DNA from 3 places in the Brucella tritici genome. Region 2 is predicted to be linked to each of the others. Evidence: predicted binding sites of a transcription regulator. Region 2 holds the regulator's gene; each other region holds the start of a gene.

Region 1 (3,143 bases), on a different contig from region 2:
CTGATAGGGTATGCAGTTTGAAAACGACCCCAACCCAAGGTTAGGCTTACCTTTTCGCTGGGTGTCTTTCCTAAAACAGCGAAAGCTGCTTGCCTCCTTTTTCGACCGGTTCGAACAGATCGGTGCGCAACTGCAGCCGTCGTGCATTGAAGCCGAGCTTGCGCGCGGTAATCTCGAAACGACGTCCGATCTGCCATGCATAGGGACCAGTGCCGCGCATGCGCTTTCCCCATTCGGCGTCATAATCCTTGCCGTCGCGCATGGAGCGCACCAGCGACATGACATGACGATAGCGATCCGGGTAATTGCGCAGCAGCCAGTCCTTGAACAAAGGCGCTACTTCGAGTGGCAGGCGCAGCAGAACATAACCCGCTTCGCGCGCGCCCTGGGCATAGGCGGCATCCAGAATGCGTTCGATCTCGTGATCATTGATCCCCGGAATGACCGGCCCCATCATGACGGACGCTGGAACACCCGCATCGGCCAGCTTGCGGATGGTCTGAAGCCGCAGTGTCGGCGTCGAGGCGCGCGGCTCCATCGTGCGGGACAGATGGGCATCAAGCGTTGTGACCGACAAGGCGACCTTGGCCAGACCTTTCTCGGCCATGCGGCTTAGAATATCAATGTCACGCACCACCAGGGCGGATTTCGTCACGATGCCGACCGGATGATTGGCGGCCTCCAGCACTTCGAGAATTTCGCGCATGATGCGCCATTTCTTCTCGACCGGTTGATAGGGATCAGTGTTGGTGCCGATGGCGATGGTTTTCGGCTGATAATTGGGCTTGGCCAACTCGCGTTCCAGAAGGCGCGCGGCATCCGGCTTCGCGAACAGGCGGGATTCGAAATCGAGGCCGGCGGAAAGCCCCATGTAACTATGGGTCGGACGGGCAAAACAATAGATGCAGCCATGCTCGCAACCCCGATACGGATTGACCGAGCGGTCGAAATTGATGTCTGGTGAATCGTTGCGGGTGATGATCGTGCGCGGCTTTTCGATCTGCACGTCGGTCTTGAACGGCGGCAGTTCCTCAAGCGTGGTCCAGCCGTCATCGAATTCATGCCGCGTCGTCGGCTCAAAGCGTCCGGTCGGATTTATGCCCGCGCCACGCCCGCGCCTGCGAGCGTGATCGATGCGCAAGCCAGCCTCACCGATCATCGCATTGGCGTGATCCGCGCGCCCACTACCGAAGGCAGCCCTGTCGGCCTGCTTGATGATATCTGCCTGCTGGATCACTTCCATCTTCGTCTCCCTGAATGGAAACATCGAGCGTTGCGCAATCACGACGAAAACAAACCGAGGAACAGCTTAGAGCGCGTTTCTATCTGATCGACGCTCTAATCATTTGTTTTTACGCGCATCTTTTCCGAAAACCGTTTCGCACTTTTCGGGATGCGCTCTAAAAACCGTTCTGTTGTGCGTGTCGTGCTGCCATGCGACTCTGCTTTGATGAATCTATTCCTATCGCAAGATTTGGAACAAAGCAAGAACATATGCGTGACAGCTTTCCGCTCACGTATTCTTGATATATGAAGCGCGCATGTTGTCAGTCGTTATCGAAACCCTCAATTCTGAAAGACCGTTGGCCCACACGCTTTCGGCTTTGGTACCGGCTGTCGTGGAGGGTTTGCTGCGCCGCGTTACGGTCATCGACCGGGGATCATCGGACGAAACCGCTCTCGTCGCGCTGGGTGCAGGCTGTGCCTTTTATGCTGAAATGGATATTGAGGCGGCGCTCGATGAAATTCGCACGCCATGGGTGCTTTTGCTGAAGCCGGGCGCTGTTCCGCAGGATGGGTGGGAGGAAGTCCTCCGTCGCCATATGGATCAGGATGGCGGTGTCGCGCGCTTTTCACTGCGGGAAGACAGCGGCTTCGGTACGGTCCGTAAAATCTTCGGTCACAAGGCGACACTCGATGCCGGGCTTCTGGTTCGGTTGGACATTGTAAAACCGCTGCTGCTCGACGGCGTGGCGTTTGACCAGCTTCCGCAGCGCTTGCGACCAACCCGCCTCAGGCACCCCATTCTGCCGCCCCACGAAGACTAAGAAAAGCAAAAAGGCGAAGCTGGAAGCTTCGCCTTTTTCGTCAGATATGCCGACCGGATTAGTTCTGGCCGGATTAGTTCTGGTAAGAGGAAGGCGAAGCATCGCCAAAGCGATGAGCCGAACCGTCCTGATAGACCGGAGCCTTGATCGAGGCAGGAGCCGTATAGTCGACCTTCTGGCTCTGCGTTGCAACCGGCGTACGGTCGTTTGCATAAAGATCGGCAGGTTCGCCAACATGTGGGTTTTCAGCGAAAGCAGCACCGGCGCTAAGGGCAACGGCAACGGCAGCAAGAGCAAACTTCTTCATTTTCTTAATCCTTATGATCGCCCCTTCGGATGGCATAGAAGCCTTTCCGGGGCTCCCGGGTGGCACCATGCCATCCATCGGGGAGATAACTGGGGGAAGCTGAATGATTGGGAGGAATATCCAGCTTGGGAATTTATCGGGGCGTCATCGGCTGGGAGGCTTTTGACAACGCCCTGCACTAACTTTTTGTACCGCGCGCATCTTGTTCGAAAACCGTTTCACACTTTTCGGGATGCGCTTAAGTTTTCAGAAAACTTAGTTCTGATAGCTCGAAGGCGATGCATCACCGAAGCGATGAGCCGAACCGTCCTGGAATGAGGACTGGCTGATCGAAGCTGGAGCCGTGTAGTCGACCTTCTGCGAAGCAACCGGGGTACGGTCGTTTGCATAAAGATCGGCAGGTTCGCCAACGCGTGGGTTTTCAGCAAAAGCAGCACCGGCGCTAAGAGCGAGGGCAGCGGCAGCAAGAACAATCTTTTTCATTTTCCTATCTCCTTGGAAAGTGGAGCGGCGTTTTGTTCGTCGTTCCGATGCATCTCAAATGGGTGACAGTGAGGAAAAGTTCCAGTCACGAAAATGTTTTCTTAATCACACATTTGTGCGGCCAAATTTCTGGAGTATTGATGATTTATAAGAAATAAATGAATGTATTCAATAAATTGCATTATATATCAGCCTTCACGAAATTGTTGTACGAGGCCTTTTGTTCAAAAAGCGCGAACAGTCTGTCCCAATATATTGTCCAATGAGAGTGAACAATGGGGCAGTTTTGTGGAGTTTTGGATGGG
Region 2 (3,143 bases):
CGGCGTATTCCAAAAACCAAAAGTGGCAATTATTGCGACCGGTGATGAGCTGGTTCCTCCCGGTCAAACACCCGGAAAAGACCAGATTGTTGCATCGAACAGTGTTGGAATTGCCGAGATCGTAAGGCGAGCTGGCGGAACGCCACAAGATAAGGGAATCATTCAAGATGATCCCGCCAAAATCGAACAGGCAATAGCCGATGGCCTGCAAAGCGGCATCGACATTCTGGTGACTATCGGCGGCGCTTCCGTCGGCGACCGGGATTTTGTGCATGGAGCATTGCAGAAACTGGGCGTCAATCTCGACTTCTGGAAGATCGCCATGCGACCCGGAAAACCCCTAATGTATGGGCGCATCGAAAAGAACGGCAAGATCGTCCATGTCATCGGCCTGCCGGGTAATCCTGTTTCGAGCCTCGTCTGCAGCCTTATTTTTCTCCGTCCTCTTGTGGCCAAGCTTGCCGGAACCAGCCTAGATGCGGATATTCGACCAGCAAAGCTCGGTACTGCTCTGTCTGCAAACGATCATCGCCGCGACTATATTCGAGCTACCATCGAATCAGGTCCGGACGGAATGCTGATCGCAAAGCCGTTTCCACTCCAGGATTCGTCTATGCTTTCCGCTCTCGTCGGCTCGAAAGCACTTCTCATCAGGAATGAGAACGCTCCAGAGGCCGCAGTCGGGGATGATTGTCGTGTCCTCATGCTATAGATTGAGTATGAATCTTGGCTCCCACTAAAGCATGAGAAAATCGATCTAACTCATGCTAAAATATATCTTATTCAGATCTGGCACTAAAGTGTCGTATCAGTGATCGCCCCGTCCTGAAACATTCCGTTCAATCTCACCTTGAGCGTTAATGGTTTTAAAACCATTGCAGAACAAGACTGGAACATATAGTGTTCGTTCTGGTTTTGTTTTTCTCGATTCTTGGCCGGGAGGGTGTCGCGCATGTTAACCCGTAAACAGCACGAGCTTCTGCTGTTCATTCATGAACGTCTGAAAGAAACGGGCATTCCGCCATCTTTCGACGAAATGAAGGAGGCGCTCGATCTGGCTTCAAAATCGGGTATTCATCGTCTGATTACCGCTCTGGAAGAGCGTGGTTTCATTCGCCGTTTGCCAAACCGGGCACGCGCACTTGAGGTGTTGCGTCTGCCGGATTCCATCGCCCCCGGGCTCAATTCACAAAAGAAGTTCGCTCCCAGCGTTATCGAAGGCAGCCTGGGCAAAGCCTCGCCGCCGCCACCGTCGCGCCCTGCCCCTGTGGCGACGAATGACGACACGACTGGAACTGTATCCGTACCGGTTATGGGGCGAATTGCTGCTGGTGTGCCTATCTCCGCGATTCAGAACCAGACTCATTCCCTCAGCCTTCCACCCGAAATGATCGGCGCGGGCGAGCATTACGCGCTTGAGGTCAGAGGCGACTCAATGATCGATGCGGGAATTTTCGACGGAGACACGGTCATCATCAAGCGTGGCGAATCCGCGAATCCGGGTGAAATCGTAGTCGCTCTCGTCGATGACGAAGAAGCCACGTTGAAGCGCTTCCGCCGTAAGGGCGCATCTATTGCCCTCGAAGCAGCCAACCCTGCCTATGAAACACGGATCTTTGGCCCCGACCGAGTCCGGGTTCAAGGCAAGCTTGTCGGCCTGATCCGCCGCTACTAGTGGATTGAATTTGACGTTTGATACTCTTCCGAGATCAATCCCGTTTCAAACGTCAAATTTGAAAAACCCACTAGATTCATAAAATCACTAGTGGTCTTTTTGATTCCAACATTTGCTCAGCGCTCATATCCGAGGGATGCAAATGTCGGAATCAGACCACTAGAGCGCATCACGAAAAGTGTGAAGCTGCTCTGCACAGGGATATACATAAAGCAGAAAAATCAGGCATATTCATAGTTCCGTTTTAGCTGGAAGCGCTCGAAAGTCATTCGCAGCGATTTGCGTCGTCGTCGGAATCTGATGAACAGATCGCTGCATTCTTGGCTGGTCGGGATTTGGGCTTGTACTCGCGTTCGGCCAAGCCGCGTGCCGCACGCGAATGGATGCGATGCAAATGCCAAGGACGGCTCGGCACATCGACTGCATATGTCACTCGGTCGCCCGGCTGCAAGTTGGAGATTAGCTGGCTCGGTTCGGGCTTAGCAGTTTCATTCGCCCCGCCCGATACAGTCATAATAGATCGGCTTTTATCTGGTCCTTCGCCAAGCCTGATCTCGACTGTCCCCTTCAGCGCCAGATCGCGTTTGCTGATACTGAGCGTTGCGGAGCGACGGCACGTAATGTCCTTACCCGGAACGGCGAGAATAACCACATCCCCGATATTACAGGCTATCTCCTGCATAGCGACATCTGTCGTATAGGCTAGTGTGCGACTATCACGCAAAGTAATCGTGCACAATCCGTCATCACATTCGAAGCCGCTATAATTGGCCTGCTTCTCGTTTTTAACCGAAGGCGGCGAAACAAACTCCTCGACCAGATAAGCGGTTTTCCAATTGTCGATCGTAAACTGTGACGGTCGATTTCGATTAACCGCGAACCTCCCATCCGCCAATCGAACCCCGACCAGTTTAGCGTCTTCAGAGATCACGATATCTGGAAAAGGTTCACGAACAAAAACCACCAGTCCCAAGATGATGAAAGGCAGTGCCAGCGCTTTCAGTCTGGTGGAAAGCACAACGAGCAGAACGAGCGCAACAGTCCAGAGGAGAAGTGTAGGCGCGGGCATCGCTCCAGGATTACCATCGGGCGACCAAGTTGCAACGAAGGCAGCAATGTGTCTGACGGCCCAAATCCCCCAGCCCATGACCTGCAAGGGCATCCAGTCAAGCTGCACTGGCATCAAAACGAGACTGAAAACGGCAAACGGCATAACGAGAATAGCGATTACAGGCTCGGCAAGAACATTTCCCACCAGACCGAACGGCGCAGTATTGTTAAAATGATAAGCGGCAAAAATTCCGCTGGCCAATCCCGCTATGAGAGAAGTGCCTGCTGCTGCCGTGACTGGTTTCAGAATTCTACCAGCAAAGCCATGAGGAGCCTTGGCACGCTTTTTTGTGCCAATGTGCCTGTTTCTGTTGTACTCGCTCCACCCGGCGTAACCGGCAATCAATGCCGCCGTGGC
Region 3 (3,143 bases), on a different contig from region 2:
CAAGCTGAGACCGGCTTTCGACAAGGAAGGAACGGTTACAGCGGGTAACGCATCCGGGATTAACGATGGCGCTGCGGCTGTCGTTCTGATGGATGCGGATGAGGCTGCCAAACGTGGTGTGAAGCCGCTGGCTCGCATCGTTTCCTGGGCGACGGCTGGCGTTGATCCGTCGATCATGGGAACGGGGCCGATTCCGGCGACGAAGAAGGCATTGGAAAAGGCAGGCTGGAGCGTCGGTGATCTCGATCTGGTCGAAGCCAACGAAGCCTTTGCTGCGCAGTCCTGCGCCGTTGTCCGTGATCTTGGCCTCAACCCGGATATCGTCAATGTCAATGGCGGAGCAATTGCGATCGGACATCCGATAGGTGCCTCCGGCGCGCGCGTTCTGACAACGTTGCTTTACGAAATGCAGCGCCGTGATGCCAAGCGCGGTCTGGCGACACTTTGCATCGGCGGCGGCATGGGCGTTGCCTTGTGCGTCGAGCGCGACTGACCTTCGCCTTTATCAGAACAGAGGCGGGCGGAGAAATAGCTCCGTTCGCCTTTTTGTTTCCGCAATGAGACGTTTGAAATCGGCGGGGTCGGGCATACGGAATTGCCGGAAAAGTTAATGCGAAATCGAAGAAATGCTCATCAAGGTTCGTCTGGTTTCGATTTTCTATGGTGTGTCGGGCACTTTGAACACCAGATGTGGTGAGAACAAATGGAGAAACTTTGCGGATCAGCGATTCGTCGCCGATTCGTTCCGGCTTTGGCCTGAAGGTTAATGAAGATCGTGTTCGCAACCGTTCAGGCATTAACGAACTATCAGTAATCATTAAGATTTTCTGAAGAATAGCCTTGCTACCGGAACAGCCTGTTGACAGGTTTTGCCAAAAGTTAACGGCGGTGTCGTTTCGCGTCAGGAAAACACAGAAAAGCGGAACATCCGATTCATCATATTGTGGGGTTTTGTGTTAGGCTTACTATATGTTGCCGTGAACAAAAGGCGAAGCTATTCGAGTCAGCGATTCGTCGCCGATTCGTTCCAGAGTCGTTCCAATCGTTAATCGACAAGTTATTGGCCGGTTGCGTATCGGTCGCCGAAAGGCTGGCAACTCGTCCATATTGAAACTTAACAGGAGCGCTTCCGGTGCAGGTCGTATAGTGCTATCGCAAGAACCAGCATCCAGCCCGTGACGGGCGCTTGTACCGGGAACCCGATTATTGGCATGAACCAACTCCCTGCCCATGATTTGCCGCTGACCTTGAGTGGCCGCGATGTGACTGCGGTGCTTGGGCCGACCAATACCGGCAAAACGCATCTGGCCATCGAACGCATGCTGTCGCATGGAAGCGGGATGATCGGCCTGCCGCTGCGCCTTCTGGCGCGCGAGGTCTATAACCGCGTCGTGGAACGGGTTGGTGCGGCCAATGTCGCGCTGGTCACAGGTGAGGAAAAGATCGTGCCGCCCGGCGCGCGCTATTCCGTCTGCACGGTTGAGGCCATGCCGCGCCGCACCGATGTGGCTTTCGTGGCCATCGATGAAGTGCAGCTCGCCGGTGATCTGGAGCGGGGCCATATATTCACCGACCGCATCCTGCATCTGCGCGGACGGCAGGAGACGCTCCTGCTTGGTGCAGGGACCATGCGCGGCATTCTGGAAAAGCTTCTGCGCGGCATCAATGTGGTGACGCGTCCGCGCCTGTCGCATCTGGCCTATGCAGGGTCCAAGAAGATTACCCGCCTGCCGAACCGTTCCGCCATTGTCGCCTTTTCCGCCGACGAGGTTTATGCGATTGCCGAACTGATCCGCCGCCAGCGCGGCGGGGCGGCGGTGGTGATGGGCGCGCTCAGCCCGCGCACACGCAATGCACAGGTAGAGCTTTACCAGTCGGGCGATGTCGATTTTCTGGTGGCGACCGATGCTATCGGGATGGGGCTCAATCTGGATGTCGACCATGTTGCCTTTGCGCAGAACCGCAAATTCGACGGCTATCAGTTCCGCGATCTGACGCCCGCAGAAGTGGGACAGATCGCCGGGCGTGCGGGCCGACACCTGCGTGACGGCACCTTCGGCGTGACGGGGCAGGTGCATCCGTTTGACGAAGAGCTGGTCGAGCGGGTGGAAGCGCATAATTTCGATCCGGTGAAGGTCCTGCAGTGGCGCACGGCCCGTTTCGACTTTTCATCGCTCGATTCCCTGCGATATTCTCTGGAAACACCCGCGCCGATCGAAGGATTGGCCAAGGCTTTGCCGGCCGTCGATCAACAAGCGCTTGAAAATTTGTCGAAAGACGAAGAGATTGTGCGGCTCGCCAAGACACCGGCACGCATCGAGCTTTTGTGGGACGCCTGCGCGCTGCCCGATTATCGCAAGATCGCGCCGGCGCAGCATGCCGATATCATTGCAACCATCTATCAGGATCTTGTCCGCCGAGGGAGCGTCGATGAAGATTATATGAGCGAACAGGTGCGCCGCGCCGATAGCACAGAGGGGGAAATTGACACCCTGTCGCATCGTGTGGCGCAAATTCGAACCTGGACTTTTGTGTCGCACAGGCCGGGATGGCTTGCCGATCCGACACACTGGCAGGAAAAGACGCGCGAAATTGAGGACAGATTGTCCGACGCGCTGCATGAAAGGTTGACGAAACGCTTTGTAGACCGCAGGACAAGCGTGCTTATGAGGCGCCTGAGAGAGAATGCCATGCTTGAAGCAGAAATCAGCCCTGCCGGAGACGTGATTGTCGAAGGCCACAATGTCGGGCAACTGGAAGGATTCCGTTTTACCGCTGACGTTCAGGCCGAGGGGCCGGACGCAAAGGCGGTGAAGTCGGCTGCACAAAAGGCGCTGGCCGCCGAGTTCGAACGCCGCGCGGAGCGCTTTGCTGCTGCGCCGAACGGCGATTTCGCGCTCGGCTCGGATGGCGTTATGCGCTGGGTTGGTGCAACGGTCGCAACGCTGGTTGCAGGTGATGACCTGCTGAAACCGCGCGCGGTGATCCTGGCCGACGAACAACTTACCGGAGCGGCGCGCGACAAGGTTGCCGCGCGTATCGAACGGTTCGTCGCCCATCATATCGAAACCGTTCTGAAGCCGCTCACCGATCTGGCTGCCGCTGATGCCCTGACCGGCATGACACGCGGCCTTGCTTTCCAG

What was found. Region 2 encodes LexA, which represses DNA repair genes until DNA is damaged. Its sites were predicted from a motif close to TGTTCNNNNTGTGTTCNG; they were not measured.
Positions count from the first base shown of each region.
Region 1: the regulator LexA is predicted to act here: its motif matches at 1,476-1,493, upstream of F9K94_RS13705 (glycosyl transferase).
Region 3: the regulator LexA is predicted to act here: its motif matches at 1,024-1,041, upstream of F9K94_RS19450 (helicase-related protein).

Region 1 is NZ_WBVY01000003.1:810,588-813,730, forward strand. Features, by position in the region: gene F9K94_RS13700 (PA0069 family radical SAM protein) at 71-1,243, opposite strand; gene F9K94_RS13705 (glycosyl transferase) at 1,542-2,048, shown strand; gene F9K94_RS13710 (hypothetical protein) at 2,122-2,355, opposite strand; gene F9K94_RS13715 (hypothetical protein) at 2,611-2,838, opposite strand.
Region 2 is NZ_WBVY01000001.1:622,043-625,185, forward strand. Features, by position in the region: gene F9K94_RS03075 (molybdopterin molybdotransferase MoeA) at 1-712, shown strand, start outside; gene lexA (transcriptional repressor LexA) at 953-1,675, shown strand; gene F9K94_RS03085 (ComEC/Rec2 family competence protein) at 1,941-3,143, opposite strand, start outside.
Region 3 is NZ_WBVY01000005.1:98,109-101,251, forward strand. Features, by position in the region: gene F9K94_RS19445 (acetyl-CoA C-acetyltransferase) at 1-493, shown strand, start outside; gene F9K94_RS19450 (helicase-related protein) at 1,212-3,143, shown strand, end outside.